2 regions of the Streptomyces sp. NPDC058864 genome follow, and region 1 is predicted to be linked to the other one. Evidence: riboswitches for the same ligand, from Rfam matches in the RefSeq annotation. Region 1 holds a riboswitch; the other holds the start of a gene.
What was found. Region 1 has a riboswitch for cobalamin ahead of ACFW3D_RS24865 (cobalamin biosynthesis protein). Riboswitches for the same ligand answer to the same signal wherever they lie in the genome.
Positions count from the first base shown of each region.

Region 2: linked by a shared signal. The riboswitch ahead of ACFW3D_RS18395 (ribonucleoside-diphosphate reductase subunit alpha) and the one ahead of ACFW3D_RS24865 (cobalamin biosynthesis protein) in region 1 are both predicted to bind cobalamin.

Region 1 is NZ_JBHYMQ010000035.1:55,776-65,450, forward strand. Features, by position in the region: partial or broken gene ACFW3D_RS24845 (class II aldolase/adducin family protein) at 1-131, opposite strand, end outside; gene ACFW3D_RS24850 (NAD(P)/FAD-dependent oxidoreductase) at 252-1,643, shown strand; gene ACFW3D_RS24855 (inorganic phosphate transporter) at 2,466-3,683, shown strand; gene ACFW3D_RS24860 (hypothetical protein) at 3,721-3,963, shown strand; cobalamin riboswitch at 4,119-4,245, shown strand; gene ACFW3D_RS24865 (cobalamin biosynthesis protein) at 4,300-5,286, shown strand; gene ACFW3D_RS24870 (cobyric acid synthase) at 5,283-6,794, shown strand; gene ACFW3D_RS24875 (putative cobaltochelatase) at 6,868-8,886, shown strand; gene cobO (cob(I)yrinic acid a,c-diamide adenosyltransferase) at 8,886-9,482, shown strand; gene ACFW3D_RS24885 (cobyrinic acid a,c-diamide synthase CobB) at 9,476-9,675, shown strand, end outside.
Region 2 is NZ_JBHYMQ010000021.1:30,815-40,489, reverse strand. Features, by position in the region: gene ACFW3D_RS18400 (ribonucleotide-diphosphate reductase subunit beta) at 1-984, opposite strand, end outside; gene ACFW3D_RS18395 (ribonucleoside-diphosphate reductase subunit alpha) at 984-3,350, opposite strand; cobalamin riboswitch at 3,481-3,639, opposite strand; gene ACFW3D_RS18390 (GlxA family transcriptional regulator) at 3,888-4,859, shown strand; gene mctP (monocarboxylate uptake permease MctP) at 4,917-6,548, opposite strand; gene ACFW3D_RS18380 (DUF3311 domain-containing protein) at 6,545-6,802, opposite strand; gene ACFW3D_RS18375 (GntR family transcriptional regulator) at 6,936-7,715, opposite strand; gene ACFW3D_RS18370 (extracellular solute-binding protein) at 7,942-9,219, shown strand; gene ACFW3D_RS18365 (carbohydrate ABC transporter permease) at 9,318-9,675, shown strand, end outside.

The DNA of each region.
Region 1 (9,675 bases):
AGCACGAGGTCGTCGCCCACCCGCACCGACACGTTGCCGGACGTACCGACCACGAGACCGTCGTCGACGGAGCGGCGGGCAGTGTCCACCAGCTCCGTCCAGGCCCGCGCCACCGTGTTCCGCACCGACATCCGTGCCACCTCCGAGCGCTGATCCTGACAGGTTGGCCGTTGCCGCCCGCTCTCGGGGCACAGTAACGTCCCCGCACAGCTTCCGGACCGATCACGCATACGAATTGCAGGGGCAGCACCATGACCACCGTCAACGGCGGCATCTCCTTCTGGTACGCGAAGTCAGGGCTCCCGGTGCCGCGTGAACCGCTGCCCGGGGACACCACCGCCGACGTGTGCATCGTCGGGGGCGGCTACACCGGACTGTGGACCGCCTACTACCTGAAGAAGGCCGTGCCCTTCCTGCGGATCGTCGTCCTGGAGCAGCGCTTCTGCGGCTACGGCGCCTCCGGCCGCAACGGCGGCTGGCTGTACAACGGCATCGCGGGCCGCGACCGCTACGCCGCGCGGCACGGCCGCGAGGCCGCTGTGGCGTTGCAGCGCGCGATGAACGGGACCGTGGACGAGGTGATCCGGGTCGCCGCCGAGGAGGGCATCGACGCCGACGTCCACAAGGGCGGGGTGCTGGAGGTCGCGTACTCCCCCGCGCAGCTGGCCCGGCTCAGGGCGTTCCACGAGACCGAGGTCGCCTTGGGCGAGAAGGACCGTCTGCTGCTGGGCGCGGCCGAGTCCGCCGCGCGGATCCGGGTCGCCGGGACGGCCGGCGGCACCTGGACGCCGCACGGGGCGCGCATCCAGCCGGTGAAGCTGGTGCAGGGGCTGGCCCGGACGGTGGAGGCACTCGGCGTCGTCGTCCACGAGTCGACCCCGGTGACCGAGATCCGGCCGAAGCACGCGGTCACGCCGTTCGGGACCGTGCGCGCCCCCTACGTACTGCGCTGCACGGAGGGCTTCACCGCCTCGCTCAAGGGCCAGAAGCGGTCGTGGCTGCCGATGAACTCCTCGATGATCGTGACGGAGCCGCTGCCCGGGGAGGTCTGGGAGACCATCGGCTGGGAGGGCCGGGAGGCTCTCGGCGACATGGCGCACGCGTACATGTACGCGCAGCGCACCGCCGACGACCGGATCGCCATCGGCGGCCGCGGGGTGCCGTACCGCTTCGGCTCCCGCACGGACAACGACGGCCGCACGCAGGCGGCGACGGTCGAGGCGCTCCGCGACATCCTGGTGCGCTTCTTCCCGGCGACGGGGCGGGTGGCGATCGACCACGCCTGGTCCGGGGTGCTCGGCGTGCCGCGTGACTGGTGCGCGACCGTCGAGCTGGACCGCTCCACCGGCCTCGGCTGGGCGGGCGGCTACGTGGGCAGCGGCGTGGCGACGGCGAACCTCGCGGCGCGAACGCTGCGGGACCTCGTCCAGCTGGACTCCGGCCAGGCGCACGGCACCGAACTGACCGCCCTGCCCTGGGTGCACCACCGCGTGCGCCGCTGGGAGCCCGAGCCCTTCCGCTGGATCGGGGTGCACGGCCTGTACGCGGCCTACCGCGCCGCCGACCGGCGCGAGCAGGCCGGGCGGAGCGCGGAGACCGACCGGGTGGCCCGCATCGCGGACCGCATTTCGGGCCGCCACTAAGGGGATTCGGCCGGTACGTGCGGCCCCGGCGGGTGCCGCGCCGGTGGTTCGGCTGCCCCGCCGTCTCGCGCCCTTCGGGCGCAGGGCTGCCGGCTGCGGATGGGGAGGTGGGCCGCCGGGGCTCGTCGGCGTGTGCGGGTCGGCGCGTGGCCGGGTTCAGGCGCCGGAGCGGATTTCCTTTCCGGTTGCCTCGGGTCTCGTTGCCGTCCGCGGGTGCAGATGGCCGCTTCCACGCCTGCTGCCGGTGGTGGGCGCGCCCGCCGTTACCCGCGACTGCGGGTGATTCGGGGTGCTGCCGGGCGGTCGGCGGGAGATCAGGCCCGCTTTCACCGGCATACACGTCGAAACAGAGCCCGATGTCGGGGAAGCACCCGCGGACGCCGGTTACGGCGGGCCCGCCACCCGCGGACGGTGGGCGTGGTCACCGGCCATCTGCACCCGCGGACAGCAACGAGACCGGAACCAGACGAACAACCGACCCCGCTCCGGCGCCTGAACCCGAACCACGCACCCACCCGCGCACACCGACGAGCCCCGGCCGCCCACCCTCCCCGTCCGCAGCCCGCCGCTTTGCGCCCGCAGAGCGCGAGACGAACCCGCACGGATCCGCCGCGTATGACCCCTCGTGACCAGGATCTCTTCCTCCGCACCAGGAAGGCTCGGCAAAGGGTCACAGAAGCATTGATTACAGGACGAAACGCAGCCCGCCCCACACCCCCCGCACGCACTGGCACCGCCGCGCCGCCCCTCGTTCACCTTCCGTTCATCCAGACTCCGTACGGTCGCCACCGCCACTGTCCGATCGAACGAATGCCTGGGTCAATGGAACACATCACGCTCCTGATCGGAATCGTGATCATTACCGCACTCGTGTTCGACTTCACGAACGGTTTCCACGACACCGCCAATGCGATGGCGACCACCATCTCCACTGGCGCGCTCAAGCCCAAGACGGCGGTGGCCATGTCCGCCGTGCTCAACCTCGTCGGCGCCTTCCTCTCCGTCGAGGTGGCGAAGACGATCTCCGGCGGCATCCTCGACGAGAGCGCGGGCATCAAGCCCGAAGTGATCTTCGCGGGGCTCGTCGGCGCGATCGTCTGGAACCTGCTGACCTGGCTGGCGGGCCTCCCCTCCAGTTCCTCCCACGCCCTCTTCGGCGGCCTCATCGGCGCCTCCGTCGCCTCGGCCGGATTCGGCTCGATCAACGGTGACGCGGTCGTCATGAAGGTCCTGATCCCGGCCGTCTGCGCCCCGGTGGTGGCTGGTGTGGCCGCCATGCTGGCGACCCGCCTGACCTACCGCATCGGCCGCAACGCCGACCCGGCCGCCACCGCCAAGGGGTACCGGGCCGGGCAGATCGCCTCGGCCGGTCTGGTCTCCCTCGCGCACGGCACCAACGACGCACAGAAGACCATGGGTGTCATCACCCTCGCCCTGATCGCGGGCAACGTGGTCGCCCCCGACTCCGACCCGCCGCTGTGGGTCATCGTGTCGGCCGGCATGGCCATCGCCCTCGGCACCTTCATCGGTGGCTGGCGGATCATCCGCACCATGGGCAAGGGCATCACCGACATCCAGCCGCCGCAGGGCTTCGCCGCCCAGACCGGCGCCGCGACCGTCATCCTGGCCTCCTCGCACCTCGGCTTCTCGCTCTCCACCACGCAGGTCTGCTCCGGCTCCGTCATGGGCGCCGGCGTCGGCCGCAAGGGCGGCGTCGTCCGCTGGAGCACCGCGGGCCGGATGTTCGCCGCGTGGGGGCTCACCCTGCCGGCCGCGGGTCTGGTCGCCGCGGGCGCCGCGCTCCTGGCCGACCGGGGCGACTGGGGCGTCACGGCGGTCGCCGTCCTGGCGCTGGCCGCCTGCACCGCGATCTGGATCGCCTCCCGCCGCAAGCCCGTCGACCACACCAACGTCAACGACGCCCACGGCAACGCCGAGGAGCCGGGCGTCATCACCTCCGCCATCGCCGCCGTCATCCCGCCGCCGGCGGGCCTGACCGTGACCGCCGCCGACACCGACCCCGCCAAGGCCTCCGCCTGACGGCGGCGCCGCACCGGCCCCGGAAGGAACCAGCACCATGCACATCGACTGGGCTGCCCTCGGCTCCGTCTTCGGCGTCAGCCTCGCCGTGACCGTCGGACTCGTCGGCCTGTTCACCCTCGGCATCGTCGGCCTGTCCAAGCAGGGCACCGCCGCCGGCGGCGCGGCGGGGACCTCCGCCGCGGGCGGCTCGACCGCCCTGGCCCGCACCGGCGCCTACCTGTGCTTCGCGCTGTGCGCGGCGGCGGTGGCGTACGGGATCTACCTGATCGTCGCCTGACCCGCACGTCCCCGCGCACCGCGGTGTGAAGTTGACCTCAGCTCCCGGCTTTCCGGCCGTGAGCTGGGGTTTCTTCTTTTCCACAGGCTGTCGCGGTGAGTTGACGGGCCGGAGCGGGGCGTGGTGGTATCGGAACCGCCAAACGGCGGCAGGAGAGGAAGTCCGGTGCGAATCCGGCGCGGTCCCGCCACTGTCACCGGGGAGCGGACCCCCGCCCATGGCCACGGCCCTGACGAAGGGCTGGAAGGCCGGGGGTGCCGCCGATCCGGGAGCCAGGAGACTCTCGTCGCCGGTCACGTCGAACCAGGGCGCGGACCCTGAGTGAGGACTCCTGCGATGCGCGGCTCCGGCCGTTCACCCGACACCGGCGCCGTGGCGCCGTGCGCGTTCGCCGCCGGTGCCGCCCTCGGCTGGCTCGCCGACCTCGCCCTCGCCGACCCCCGCCGCGGACACCCCGTGGCGGTGTTCGGGAGCGCCGCCGCCCGGCTGGAGCGCGCGCTGTGGCGCGACCACCGCGGCCGGGGCGCCCTCCACACCGCGCTGTGCGCGGGCGGCGCGGTGGTGGCCGCGGCGGGGCTCCAGCGCGCGGCACGCGGTTCCGGCCCCGCGTCCGTCGCCCTGACGGCGGCGGCGACCTGGGCCGTGCTCGGCGGGACCTCCCTGGTACGGGAGGCGCGCGCCATCGGCACCGCCCTGTCCGCCGGCGACACGGAGGCCGCGCGCGAGCGGCTGCCCCATCTGTGCGGCCGCGACCCGCAGGCGCTGGACGAGGCGCAACTGGCGCGGGCGGTCGTGGAGTCCGTCGCGGAGAACACCTCGGACGCCGTCGTGGGCGCTCTGGTGTGGGGCGCGCTGGGCGGCGTCCCCGGGCTGGTCGGCTTCCGGGCGGTGAACACCCTCGACGCGATGGTCGGTCACAAGTCGCCGCGACACCGCAGGTTCGGCTGGGCCGCGGCCCGGCTGGACGACGTGGCCGGCTACCCCGGTGCCCGGCTGACCGCCGCGCTGGCGGTGCTGGCCGGGCCCGACCACCGGGGGGCCTGGCGGACCTGGCGCAGCGACGGCCCCCTGCATCCGAGCCCGAACGCCGGGCCCGTGGAGGCCTCGTTCGCGGGGGCGTTGGGCGTGCGCCTCGGGGGGACGCTTGCCTATGGCGGGCGGGTGGAGCACCGGCCCGTGCTGGGGGCGGGGAACCGGCCGGTGGAGGTACGGGACATCGAACGGGCGGCGCGCTTGTCACGGCGGGTCGGCGCGCTGGCGCTGGCGGCCGCGGTGGGCGGGCGCCTGGCGTGGGGCGCGGTCGCCCGGAGGAGGGACTCATGAGGGGCGGGGGCCTGCTGGTCGCCGGGACCACGTCGGACGCCGGCAAGAGCGTCGTCACGGCGGGAATCTGCCGGTGGCTGGCCCGGCAGGGCGTCTCCGTGGCGCCGTTCAAGGCGCAGAACATGTCGCTGAACTCGTACGTGACGCGCGAGGGCGCCGAGATCGGCCGCGCCCAGGCGATGCAGGCCCAGGCGGCGCGCGTGGAGCCCTCGGCCCTGATGAACCCGGTGCTGCTCAAGCCCGGCGGGGACCGCACCAGCCAGGTCGTCCTGATGGGGCGGCCGGTGGGCGAGATGAGCGCGCGCGGTTACCACAACGGGAGCCGCGCGCAGCTGCTGGAGACCGTCACCGGCTGCCTGGAGGAGCTGCGCGGCCGGTACGACGCGGTGATCTGCGAGGGCGCGGGCAGCCCCGCCGAGATCAACCTGCGGCGGGGCGACATCGTCAACATGGGCCTGGCGCGGGCCGCCCGGCTCCCGGTGGTCGTGGTCGGCGACATCGACCGCGGCGGGGTCTTCGCCTCGTTCTTCGGGACGACGGCGCTGCTCGCCCCCGAGGACCAGGAACTGGTCTGCGGCTACCTGGTCAACAAGTTCCGCGGCGACGTGTCCCTGCTGGAGCCGGGTCTCGAGATGCTGCGCGGGCTGACCGGGCGCCGCTTCTACGGGGTGCTGCCGTTCCGGCACGGCCTCGGCATCGACGAGGAGGACGGGCTGCGGATGTCGCTGCGCGGCAGCGTCCGGGAGTCGGACACGGCGCCGCCGCACGGCGAGGACGTCCTGCGGGTGGCCGTCGCGGCGGTCCCGCTGATGTCGAACTTCACCGACGTGGACGCGCTCGCAGCCGAGCCCGGTGTCCTCGTCCGCTTCGTCGACCGGCCGGAGGAACTCGCCGACGCCGACCTCGTGGTGCTGCCCGGCACCCGCGGCACGGTCAGGGCCCTGGAGTGGCTGCGGCAGCGCGGCCTGGCCGGCGCAATCGCGCGCCGGGCCGCCGAGGGCCGCCCGGTGCTGGGGATCTGCGGCGGCTTCCAGATGCTCGGCGAGACGATCGAGGACGACGTCGAGTCACGGGCGGGAACCGTGCCCGGGCTCGGGCTGCTGCCGGTACGGGTCCGCTTCGCCGTCGGGAAGACCCTGGCCCGGCCGTCCGGGAAGGCGTACGGCGAACCCGTCGAGGGGTACGAGATCCACCACGGTGTGGCCGACGTCCGCGACGGCGACGAGCCCTTCCTGGACGGCTGCCGCACCGGCGCGGTCTGGGGCACCCACTGGCACGGCTCCCTGGAGAGCGACGGCTTCCGCCGCGCCTTCCTGCGCCGGGTCGCCGAGGCCGCGGGGCGGCGCTTCGTGCCCGCCCCCGGCACCTCCTTCGCCGCGCTCCGCGAGGAGCAACTGGACCGGCTGGGCGATCTGATCGAGGAACACGCCGACACCGCCGCCCTGCTCCGCCTGATCGAGCAGGGCCCCCCTGCGGGGCTGCCCTTCGTCCCCCCGGGGGCGCCGTGAGCACCCCGTCGACGGCCCGCAGCCGGGCCGTCCGTGACCACCGCCGCAACGAACGTTCGACCCAGGAGGCCGCGTGAGCACCCCTTACCCCTTCACCGCGATCGTCGGGATGGCGGACCTGCGGCTGGCGCTGCTGCTGAACGCGGTCAGCCCGGCGGTGGGCGGTGTGCTGGTGCGCGGCGAGAAGGGCACCGCCAAGTCGACCGCCGTACGGGCGCTGTCAGCGCTGTTGCCGCCCGTGGACGTCGTGCCCGGCTGCCGCTTCGGCTGCGACCCGGCGGCACCGGACCCGGCGTGCCCCGACGGGCCGCACGGGCCGGACGCCGGCGCGGAGAGCCGGCCGGCGCGCATGGTGGAGCTGCCGGTCGGCGCGTCCGAGGACCGCCTCGTCGGCGCCCTGGACATCGAACGGGCCCTGGCGGAGGGCGTGAAGGCCTTCGAGCCGGGGCTGCTGGCCGACGCGCACCGCGGCGTGCTCTACGTGGACGAGGTCAACCTGCTCCACGACCACCTGGTGGACCTGCTGCTGGACGCGGCCGCCATGGGCGCCTCCTACGTCGAACGCGAGGGCGTCTCGGTGCGCCACGCGGCGCGCTTCCTCCTCGTCGGCACGATGAACCCCGAAGAGGGCGAACTGCGGCCGCAGTTGCTCGACCGCTTCGGCCTCACCGTGGAGGTCGCGGCCTCGCGGGACACCGACGAGCGGGTGGAGGTCGTCCGGCGGCGTCTCGCCCACGACGCGGACCCGGCGGGCTTCGCCGCCGTGTGGCAGGGCGAGGAGCGGGGGCTGCGGGAGCGCATCGCGGCGGCACGGGCGCTGCTGCCCTCGGTCTCGCTCGGCGACGGCGCGCTCCGCCAGATCGCCGCGACCTGCGCGGCCTTCGAGGTGGACGGGATGCGCGCGGACATCGTCATGGCGCGCACGGCGACCGCCCTGGCCGCCTGGGCCGGACGCACCGACGTCACCGACGCCGACGTACGGCAGGCCGCGCTGCTGGCGCTGCCGCACCGGCGCCGCCGCAACCCCTTCGACGCGCCGGGCCTCGACGAGGACAAGCTCGACGAGACCCTGGAGGCCAACCGCGGCCAGGACGACGACCCGGACCCGGACCCCGGCCCGGACGGCGGCGGCCCCGACGGCGGCGGCCGTCCGCCGCAGGGTGACGACGGCGCCCCGGACACCGCGCCCGACATCGCCCCGCCCAGGGAGCCGGCGGAGTCCGGACCCCAGGCGCAGGGCGCGGACGCCGCGCCGGGCGGCGGGGAGCGGGCCGCGGTGCCGGCCGCCGAGCCGTTCAAGGCCCGCACCCTGACCGTGCCCGGTCTCGGCGAGGGCGCCGCGGGCCGCCGCTCCCGCGCCCGTACCGCGCACGGCAGGACGACCGGCGCCCGGCGGCCCCGGGGCGCCCTGTCCAAGCTGCACCTGGCCGCCACCGTGCACGCCGCCGCCCCGCACCAGCGGGCCCGCGGGCGCGGCGGCCCGGGCCTGGTGATCCGCCGGGACGACCTGCGCGAGGCGGTCCGGGAGGGCCGCGAGGGCAACCTGGTGCTCTTCGTCGTCGACGCCTCGGGCTCCATGGCCGCCCGGCAGCGCATGAGCGCGGTCAAGGGCGCGGTGCTGTCGCTGCTGCTCGACGCCTACCAGCGGCGCGACAAGGTCGGTCTGATCACCTTCCGCGGCGCGACGGCGGAGCTGGCGCTGCCGCCGACCTCGTCGGTCGACGCGGGCGCGGCCCGTCTGGAGAAGCTGCCCACCGGCGGCCGCACCCCGCTGGCCGCCGGGCTGCTGAAGGCGCACGACGTGCTGCGCGTGGAGCGGCTGCGGGACGCCTCCCGCCGCCCGCTGCTGGTCGTGGTCACCGACGGCCGGGCGACCGGCGGCCCCGAGCCGGTGCGCACGGCCGGGCGCGCGGCGCGGCTGCTGGCGGCCGGGGGCACCGCCTCGGTGGTCGTGGACTGCGAGTCCGGGCCGGTGCGGCTGGGGCTCGCGGGCGAACTCGCACGCGAACTGCACGGCACCGCCGTGACGTTGGACGAGCTGCGCGCCGACAGCGTCGCGGCACTGGTACGGGATGTACGGAGGGTCGCGTAATGCCACAGGGACAGCCGAGCGTCGTGCCGCAGGACGGTCTCACGACCCGTCAGCGCCGCAACCGGCCGCTGGTGATGGTGCACACCGGCACCGGCAAGGGGAAGTCCACCGCCGCCTTCGGGCTGGCACTGCGAGCCTGGAACCAGGGCTGGCCGGTCGGGGTGTTCCAGTTCGTCAAGTCCGCCAAGTGGAAGGTCGGGGAGGAGCGGGCGCTGCGCGTGCTCGGCGCCTCCGGCGAGGGCGGCACCGTCGCCTGGCACAAGATGGGCGAAGGCTGGTCCTGGGTGCAGCGGGACATCGCCGAGAGCGAGGACGCGGCCCGCGAGGGCTGGGAGCAGGTCAAGCGCGACCTGGCCGCCGAGACCTACCGGCTGTACGTGCTGGACGAGTTCGCCTACCCGCTGCACTGGGGCTGGATCGACACCGACGAGGTGGTCTCGGTGCTCCGCGACCGGCCCGGCACCCAACACGTCGTCATCACCGGCCGCAACGCCCCGCAGCCACTGCTGGACTTCGCGGACCTGGTTACCGAGATGGGCAAGGTCAAGCACCCCATGGACGCCGGCCAGAAGGGCCAGAAGGGCATCGAGTGGTAGCCAGGCTCGTCGTCGCGGCCCCCGCCTCGGGCAGCGGCAAGACCACCGTCGCCACGGGGCTGATGGCCGCCTTCGCGGAGGCCGGACTCGCCGTCTCCCCGCACAAGGTGGGTCCCGACTACATCGACCCCGGCTACCACGCCCTGGCCACCGGCCGGCCCGGCCGCAACCTGGACGCGTACATGTGCGGCCC
Region 2 (9,675 bases), on a different contig from region 1:
GCCCTCGACCGCCACCTGGTACGCGGAGGCGCGGCGCTCGAAGAAGTTGGTCAGCTCCTGGACGTTCTGCAGCTCCATGAAGGAGAACGGGTTCTCCGAGCCGTAGCGGGCCGGCAGGCCGAGGCGGACCAGGCGCTGGTCGGCGACGCACTGCAGGTACTCGCGCATGGAGTCGGTGTTCATGCCGGGCAGGCCGTCGCCGCACAGGTCGCGGGCGAACTGGAGCTCGGCCTCGACGGCCTCCTCCAGCATCGCGGTGACCTGCTTGGCCATCTCCTCGTCGAAGAGGTCGGGCTCCTCCTGGCGGACGGTGTCGACGACGTGGAACGCGAAGTCCATGTGCATCGACTCGTCGCGGAACACCCAGTTGGTGCCGGTGGCGAGCCCGTGCAGCAGGCCGCGCGAGCGGAACCAGTAGACGTAGGCGAAGGCGCCGTAGAAGAACAGGCCCTCGATGCAGGCCGCGAAGCAGATCAGGTTGAGCAGGAAGCGACGGCGGTCCTCCCTGGTCTCCAGGCGGTCGATGGACTCCACCGAGTCCATCCAGCGGAAGCAGAACTGCGCCTTCTCGCGGATGGAGGGGATGTTCTCCACGGCCGCGAACGCGGCCGCGCGCTCCTCGGGATCGGGCAGGTAGGTGTCGAGCAGCGTCAGGTAGAACTGGACGTGCACGGCCTCCTCGAAGAGCTGCCGCGACAGGTACAGCCGCGCCTCGGGGGAGTTGATGTGCTTGTACAGCGTCAGCACGAGGTTGTTGGCGACGATCGAGTCGCCGGTGGCGAAGAACGCCACCAGCCGGCCGATCATGTGCTGCTCGCCGGGGGAGAGCTTGGCGAGGTCCGCGACGTCGGAGTGGAGGTCGACCTCCTCCACGGTCCAGGTGTTCTTGATCGCGTCGCGGTAGCGCTCGTAGAAGTCCGGGTAGCGCATCGGACGCAGCGTCAGCTCGAAGCCCGGGTCGAGCAGGTTCTTGGTGGAGCTCATCACTGGCAGGCCTCGCAGGACTCGGGGTTCTCAAGGGAGCAGGCGATCGCGTCCGCGTCGGGCGTCGCCTGCACGGGGATCGGGGCCGCCGCGCGGGCGGACTGCGCGATGCGGGTCGCCGGACGGGAGCGCAGGTAGTACGTCGTCTTCAGGCCCTGCTTCCAGGCGTACGCGTACATCGAGCTGAGCTTGCCGATGGTGGGCGAGGCCATGAAGAGGTTGAGCGACTGGCTCTGGTCGAGGTAGGGGGTGCGGGCCGCGGCCATGTCGATCAGGGCGCGCTGCGGGAGCTCCCAGGCGGTGCGGTACAGCTCGCGCACGTCCGCGGGGATCCAGTTGAAGCCGTCGACGGAGCCGTTGGACTCGCGCAGCGCGTCGCGGGTCTGCGCGTCCCAGACGCCGAGCTTCTTCAGGTCGGCCACCAGGTAGGAGTTGACCTGCAGGAACTCGCCGCTGAGCGTCTCGCGCTTGAAGAGGTTGGAGACCTGCGGCTCGATGCACTCGTACACGCCCGCGATCGAGGCGATGGTGGCGGTCGGGGCGATGGCCAGCAGCAGCGAGTTGCGCATGCCGGTGGCGGCGACGCGGGCGCGCAGCGCCTCCCAGCGCTCGGGCCAGTTCTCCTCGGTGTCGTAGTGGTCCGGGTGCAGCACGCCGCGGGCGGCACGGGTCTGCGACCAGGCCGGGTGCGGGCCGTGGCGCTCGGCGAGGTCGCAGGAGGCCTCGTACGCGGCGAGCATGATGCGCTCGGCGATCTTCGTGGAGAGCGCCTTGGCCTCGGCGGAGTCGAAGGGCAGCCGCAGCTTGAAGAAGACGTCCTGCAGGCCCATCGCGCCCAGGCCCACCGGACGCCAGCGCTCGTTGGAGGAGGCGGCCTGGGAGGTCGGGTAGAAGTTGATGTCCACGACGCGGTCGAGGAAGGTCACGGCGGTGCGGACGGTGGCGTCCAGCCGCTCCCAGTCGATCGAGCCGTCGTCGCCCACGAACGCGCCGAGGTTGACCGAGCCGAGGTTGCAGACCGCGGTCTCGCCGTCGTCCGTGACCTCCAGGATCTCCGTGCAGAGATTGGAGGAGTGGATCACGCGGCCGGGCTCGGCGGTCTGGTTGGCGGTGCGGTTGGACGCGTCCTTGAAGGTCATCCAGCCGTTGCCGGTCTGCGCCAGGGTGCGCATCATGCGGCCGTACAGCTCGCGCGCCGGGAGGGTCTTGCGGGCCAGGCCGGCCGCCTCGGCCTTGCGGTAGGCGGCGTCGAACTCCTCGCCCCACAGGTCGACGAGCTCGGGCACGTCGGCGGGGGAGAACAGCGACCAGGTGCCGTCGCTGTCGACGCGGCGCATGAACTCGTCCGGGATCCAGTGCGCCAGGTTGAGGTTGTGGGTGCGGCGCGCCTCCTCGCCGGTGTTGTCGCGCAGCTCCAGGAACTCCTCGAGGTCCGCGTGCCAGGTCTCCAGGTAGACGCAGGCCGCGCCCTTGCGGCGGCCGCCCTGGTTCACGGCGGCGACGGAGGCGTCGAGGGTGCGCAGGAACGGGACGATGCCGTTGGAGTGCCCGTTGGTGCCGCGGATCAGCGAGCCGCGGGAGCGGATGCGGGAGTAGGACAGTCCGATGCCTCCGGCGTGCTTCGACAGCCGGGCCACCTGGTGGTAGCGGTCGTAGATGGAGTCCAGCTCGTCCAGCGGGGAGTCCAGCAGGTAGCAGGAGGACATCTGCGGGTGCCGGGTGCCGGAGTTGAAGAGCGTGGGGGAGCTGGGCAGGTAGTCCAGCCGGCTCATCAGGCCGTAGAGCGCCGCGACCTCGTCGACCGAGCGGCCGGTGCCGTCCTCGGCCAGGCCGGAGGCGACCCGCAGCATGAAGTGCTGCGGGGTCTCGATGACCTGGCGGGTGATCGGGTGGCGCAGCAGGTAGCGGCTGTGCAGGGTGCGCAGGCCGAAGTAGCCGAAGCGGTCGTCGGCGCCGTCGGCGAGCGCGCCCTCGACCAGCGCGTCCAGCCGTCCGGCGTGCTCGGCCACGAAGGCGGCGGTGCCGTCGGCGATCAGGCCCTCGCGGTGGCCCACCGCGATCGACGCCGAGAAGGAGACCGCGCCCTCGCCGGCCGCCTCGTCGGCGATGGCGAGGGTGAGCAGACGGGCGGCGAGCCGCGAGTACTGCGGGTCCTCCGCGATGAGCCCGGCGGCGGCCTCGGTGGCCAGCGCCCGCAGTTCCGCCTCGTCCGCGGCGGCGCTGCGGCCGCGCAGCGCGGCGGCGGCGACCCGGCCGGGGTCGGTGTCGGGGAGGTCTGCGGTCAGTTCCGTCAGGGTGCGCAGCAGTTCGGCCCCGGTTGAGGCAGGGTCCGATGCGGTGGCGGGTGCGGCGGGCGCGATGGTCACGTGTGCTCTCTCCCTCGTACGGCGGCGACGCGGAGGAGCGACGGGGCGCACGCAGGGCAGGCCAGGGCATGCCGCGGCGCGTCCGCCGGCCCAACCCGCGAGGCCCGGACACTTCACCGTCCGGACGGCGCGCCGGACGGTGCCGTCGGCAGGTACTCGGACTCGCGGGCAGCCTCCAGGCGCCCGCACACCGTTGCGGGGCAGTCCCGGATTCCCACCGGCTTCCCCTGCGGCGACAGCGGAGTTGAGCATACATCTAGTGGCGCCCGCCCATGACACCACCAGATGTTGTGTCGATGCGGTTACAGAGCGAGGGGCTCACCGCTGCCAGTCGTGGCCGTCGCGGGAGTCGTGGACGTGCCCGGTCAGGGCGGCGAAGGCCAGGGCCAGGAAGAAGACCAGTGCGGTGACGGTGGCGAGGAAGGTTTCCATGCCTTCGACTCTGCTCCTCGCGCAGCGCCGCCGGGAGTGGCAGGACTGACGCACTACCTCGAAATCCTGCCACCGCCGCGGCCGCGTCTCTGCCATCCTGGACGCATGCTGCAGAACGTGGCCGTGGTCCTGCTCGACGGTGTCCATCCCTTCGAACTGGGGGTGGTCTGCGAGGTGTTCGGAATCGACCGCTCGGACGACGGCCTGCCGGTCTACGACTTCGCCGTCGCCTCCGCGGCGGGGCCGACGCTGACGTCCCCCGCCGGGTTCACCATCGGCACCCGGCACGGCCTGGAACGGCTGGAGGAGGCCGACCTGGTCGCGGTGCCCGCCGGCGACTCCTATGTGCACCGGGAGTACCCGCCGGAGCTGCTGGACGCGCTGAACCGCGCCGTGGAGCGCGGGGCGCGGGTGCTCAGCGTCTGCTCGGGCGTCTTCGTGCTGGCCGCCGCCGGTCTGCTGGACGGCCGCCGCTGCGCCGTCCACTGGCGGCACGCGGAGGAGCTGGCGCGGCGTCACCCCCGGATACGGGTCGAGCCCGACGTGCTGTATGTGGACGAGGACCCGGTGATCACTTCGGCCGGCACCGCCGCCGGGATCGACGCCTGCCTGCACCTGGTCCGCAAGGAGCAGGGCAGCGACGTGGCCAACGCCATCGCCCGGCGCATGGTGGTGCCCCCGCACCGGGAGGGCGGCCAGGCGCAGTACGTCGACCGCCCGCTGCCGCGCACCCGCTGCGACACCGTGGGCGAGGTCCTGGCGTGGATGGAACGCCACCTGGACCGCGAGGTCACCGTCGACGAACTGGCCGCCCGGGCGCACATGTCGCCGCGCACCTTCGCCCGCCGCTTCCAGCAGGAGACCGGCACGACGCCCTACCGCTGGCTGCTGGGCCAGCGGGTGCTGCTGGCACGGGAGCTGCTGGAGGGCACCGACGTGACGGTGGACGCCGTCGCCGCGCGTGCCGGGTTCGGCAACGCGGCGACCCTGCGCCACCACTTCGCCCGCTGGGTGGGCACCACCCCGCAGGCGTACCGCCGCACCTTCCGCTGCCCGGAACCGGCCCGCACCGCATGACGACGGGCCACCGCCCCGTCCCAGGGCGGCGGCCCGTGACCGTGGCCGGTGCGGCGGTCAGTGACCGGCGACCACCGGCAGGTCCTTCTCCACGCCCGGGTCGCCGGCGTCGGCCGTGAAGTCGGACTTGGCGGTCTCGTCCACGCCCTCGGGGGCCTTGAGGGCCCGGAGGACGAAGGTGAGCACGACGGTGACCACCACGTTGAGCACGAAGGCGGTCAGTCCGATGTAGCCGATCTGGCCGATGACCGGGATGGTGTCGGAGGAGCCGCCGAAGTGCTTCTGGGTCGGGCTGGCCACGCCGTACGCCACCCAGGTGCCGTAGACCATGCCGACCGCCCAGCCCGCCAGCAGTGCCCAGCGGTGGAACCAGCGGGTGAACAGGCCGCCCACCAGGGCCGGGAAGGTCTGCAGGATCCAGATGCCGCCCAGCAGCTGGAAGTTGATCGCGACCGTCTTGTCCATGGTGAGGACGAAGACCAGGGCGCCGACCTTGACCAGCAGCGAGACCACCTTGGAGACCTGGGTCTCCTGCGCGGGGGTGGCGTCCGGTTTGATGAAGTCCTTGTAGATGTTGCGGGTGAAGAGGTTGGCCGCGGCGATCGACATGATCGCCGCCGGCACCAGCGCGCCGATGCCGATCGCGGCGAAGGCCACGCCCGCGAACCAGGACGGGAACATGTTCTCGAACAGCTGCGGGATCGCCAGCTGGCCGTTGTAGCCGGTGATCCCGGCGCCCACGCCGCTGGCCAGCGCCATGAAGCCGAGCATCGCCAGCAGGCCGAGCATCAGCGAGTACAGCGGCAGCACGGTGGTGTTGCGGCGGATGACGTCACGGCTGCGGCTGGAGAGCACGGCCGTGATCGAGTGCGGGTACATGAACAGCGCGAGCGCCGAGCCCAGCGCCAGCGTGCCGTACGCCCACTGGGCGGTGTCGCCCGGGGCCAGGGATCCGCGCGGCTTGCCGGTGGCGGGGTTGACCTGGGAGTAGGCGTCGCCGGCCTTGGCGAAGATGTCGTCGAAGCCGCCCAGCTTGATCGGGATGTAGATGATCGCCACCGCGATGACGATGTAGATCAGCGTGTCCTTGACGAACGCGATCAGCGCCGGTGCCCGCAGGCCGGAGGAGTAGGTGTAGGCCGCCAGTACACCGAAGGCGATCAGCAGCGGGAGGTCCTTGATGAACCAGTTGGACGACTCGCCGCCGCCCACGCCCATCACGTCCAGGACGGCCTGGATGCCCACCAGCTGCAGCGCGATGTACGGCATCGTGGCGAGGATGCCGGTGACCGCCACCGCCAGCGACAGGCCCTTGGAGCCGAAGCGCCCGCGCACGAAGTCTGAGGTGGTGACGTAGCCGTGCTTGTGCGACACCGACCACAGCCGCGGCAGGAAGGTGAAGACCAGCGGGTAGACCAGGATCGTGTACGGCACGGCGAAGAAGCCGGACGCGCCCGCCGCGTAGACCGCCGCCGGCACCGCCACGAAGGTGTAGGCCGTGTACAGGTCACCGCCCAGCAGGAACCAGGTGATCCAGCCGCCGAAGCTGCGGCCGCCCAGGCCCCACTCGTCCAGGTGCAGCGCGTTCTCCGCCCTGCGCCAGCGCGCGGCGAGGAAGCCCAGGACCGTGACGACCAGGAAGAAGAAGATGAAGACGCCGAGCGCGACGCCGTTGACCCCGTCCTTCACTTCGCCACCTCCTTCCGTGCCCGCTCCTCACGGCGGACCAGGACGTACGCGGTGTACGTCAGTCCGGAGGACAGGAACACCCACAGCATCTGGTACCAGTAGAAGAACGGGATGCCGATGAACTCCGGGGTCAGCTTTGCGTACGAGCCGACCCAGAGCATGGCGACGAAGGGGATGACGAGGCAGACACCGGCGATCACGCGGGTGGTGGTGACCACCGGTGGCCGCCCGGAGGTTCCGGATGGTTCGGACATTGCTACGGCTCCGTCCTGATCTCTTACTCCTGTGTAATGCGCAGGCAATCTAGAGTCAGGACGGGAGGCACGTCACTACCTGCCCGCATTGCGGTATGGAAACGATCTACAAGGCCCGGGAACCGCGCGGGGGTTACGGTCGTTGCAGGCGCGCCACGAACTTGTAGCGGTCGCCGCGGTAGACCGAGCGCACCCACTCCACCGGCTCGCCGCCGGTGTCGATCGAGTGCCGGGACAGCAGCAGCATCGGCAGCCCCACGTCCGTGCCCAGCAGGCCCGCCTCCCGCGGGGTGGCGAGCGAGGTCTCGATGGTCTCCTCCGCCTCGGCGAGCCGGACGTCGTAGACCTCGGCCAGCGCGGTGTAGAGCGAGGTGTACTTCGCCAGGCTGCGGCGCAGTGCGGGGAAGCGCTTGGCCGACAGGTGGGTGGTCTCGATGGCCATCGGCTCGCCGTTCGCCAGGCGCAGGCGCTCGATGCGCAGCACGCGGCCGCCGGCCTTCATGTCCAGCAGTTCCGCCAGCCGGTCGTCGGCGGTGATGTAGCCGATGTCGAGCAGCTGGGAGGTCGGCTCCAGCCCCTGGGCGCGCATGTCCTCGGTGTACGAGGTGAGTTGCAGCGCCTGGGAGACCTTGGGCTTGGCGACGAAGGTGCCCTTGCCCTGGATGCGCTCCAGCCGGCCCTCGACCACCAGTTCCTGCAGCGCCTGCCGCACGGTGGTGCGCGAGGTGTCGAACTCGGCGGCCAGGGTGCGCTCCGGCGGCACCGGGGAACCGGGGGGCATCGTCTGGGTCAGTTCGAGCAGATGGCGCTTCAGGCCGTAGTACTTGGGCACCCGTGCGGTCCGTCCGGCCGCGGCCCCGGCCGCCTCCGCGGTCTCCGTCACCGCCGTGCCGGCCTCGCCGTCGGTCTCCATCGCCTCTGCTCCCGAGTGCTGTCGTGCTGCCGTCACCGGCTCCTCCGTCATTCGCGGCTCACATGGTGGCACGGCCAGGGCTCATATCGCGTTACGAGCCCAGATGTCGGTCCGGTAACGGACGCGTCCGGTGCTCTTATACACCCTTGACACCCCTAAAGGTCTAGGCCAAGCTTCGGGTCACTGGTCTACACCACTTTGTACTCACTGCCCTGGGGAGGGTGTTGTGAAGCGCAAGCTGATCGCGGCGATCGGTGTCGCCGTCATGGTCGCCGGCGTTGCGGCCTGCGGTTCGGACGACAAGGGCTCCGACAAGGCCTCGGCGCCGAAGGAGATCACCGTCTGGCTGACGGTCGACGCACAGAAGAACTGGCCCGAGCTGGTGAAGCAGGCGGACGACGCGTTCGCGGCCAAGCACAAGGGCGTGAAGGTCCGTCACGAGTACTACGAGTGGACCGCCAAGAACCAGAAGCTCGACGCCGTCCTCGCCACCAAGAAGGTGCCGGACGTCGTCGAGATGGGCAACACCGAGACCCTCGGCTACCTGGTCAAGGGCGCCTTCGCCCCCATCGACAAGAGCAAGTTCGAGAACTCCGGCGACTGGCTGGACGCCCTCGAGGGCTCCGTGACGTACAACGGCAAGACCTACGGCGTGCCTTACTACGCCGGTGCCCGCGTCGGCATCTGGCGCAAGGACGTCGCCAAGGCGGCCGGCGTCACCAAGACGCCGACCACCTGGGCCGAGCTGACCGACGCCCTCGACAAGATCCAGAAGAAGAACGGCGACAAGTTCTCCTCCTGGTACCAGCCCAGCCGCGACTGGTACACCGCGCTGGCCTTCGTCAAGGACGCCGGCGGCGACGTCGCCAAGGAGGACGGCGGCAAGTGGACCGCCACCCTCTCCGACCCCAAGTCCATCGAGGGGCTGAAGACCTGGAAGTCCGTCCTGGACAAGTACTTCCACGGCGACAAGAACAAGGACGAGTCGGACCGTTACATCGTCTACGGCCAGGGCAAGTCCGCGCTCATCTACGGCGCCAGCTGGGAGCGTTCCGCCGCCGCCGACCCCAAGACCGACAAGACCGGCAAGCTCAAGGACACCCTGGAGGCCTTCGCGCTGCCCGGCCCCAACGGCGAACTGCTGCCGAACTTCATCGGCGGCTCCGACCTGGTCATCCCGGCCAAGTCCGCCGCGCAGGACCTCGCCGCCGACTGGATCGACGGCTTCACGGACAGCGCGGCCCAGAAGGTCCTCGTCGCCAAGGGCAACCTGCCCAACGCCAAGTCGCTGCTCGCCCCGCTGAAGGACGACCCGGCGACGGCGGCCTCCGCCCGGGCCAACGAGAACACCTGGTTCGTCCCGACCGCCCCGGGCTGGCTGCAGGTCGAGAAGAAGCAGATCCTGCAGAACATGCTGAACGACATCGCCGTCGGCAAGGCGTCCATCGAGGACGCGACCAAGTCCGCGGACGAGCAGATCAACGCGGTGATCAACGCCGGCTGACCGGCACACGGGCAACACAGTGATCGACGCCGGCCGGCCGCCCCAGGGCGGCCGGCCCCGGTGCGACGCCAGGGACTGGAGTACCCGAGGAGCACATGATGAGTGCCGTTGACACACCGCTGGACAAGGTGCCGCGCCCGCGGCCGGGGGGACCGGGCCGCAGGCCACGCCGCTTCGGCGGAGCCGCGCTCCCGTGGACCCTGCTCGCGCCGACCATCGGCGTCCTGCTGCTGGTCCTCGGCTATCCGCTGGTCCGGCTGGTCACCCTCTCCTTCAAGCAGTTCGGCCAGGCCGAGCTCTGGCAGGGACTGCCCGGCGACTGGCAGGGATTCGCCAACTACACCCACGTCCTGGGGGACTCGGTCTTCTGGGGCGTCGTCCTGCGCACGCTGCTCTTCACCCTCGCGGCGGTGCTGCTCACGCTCGTCGTCGGGATGGGCGTGGCGCTGCTGATGC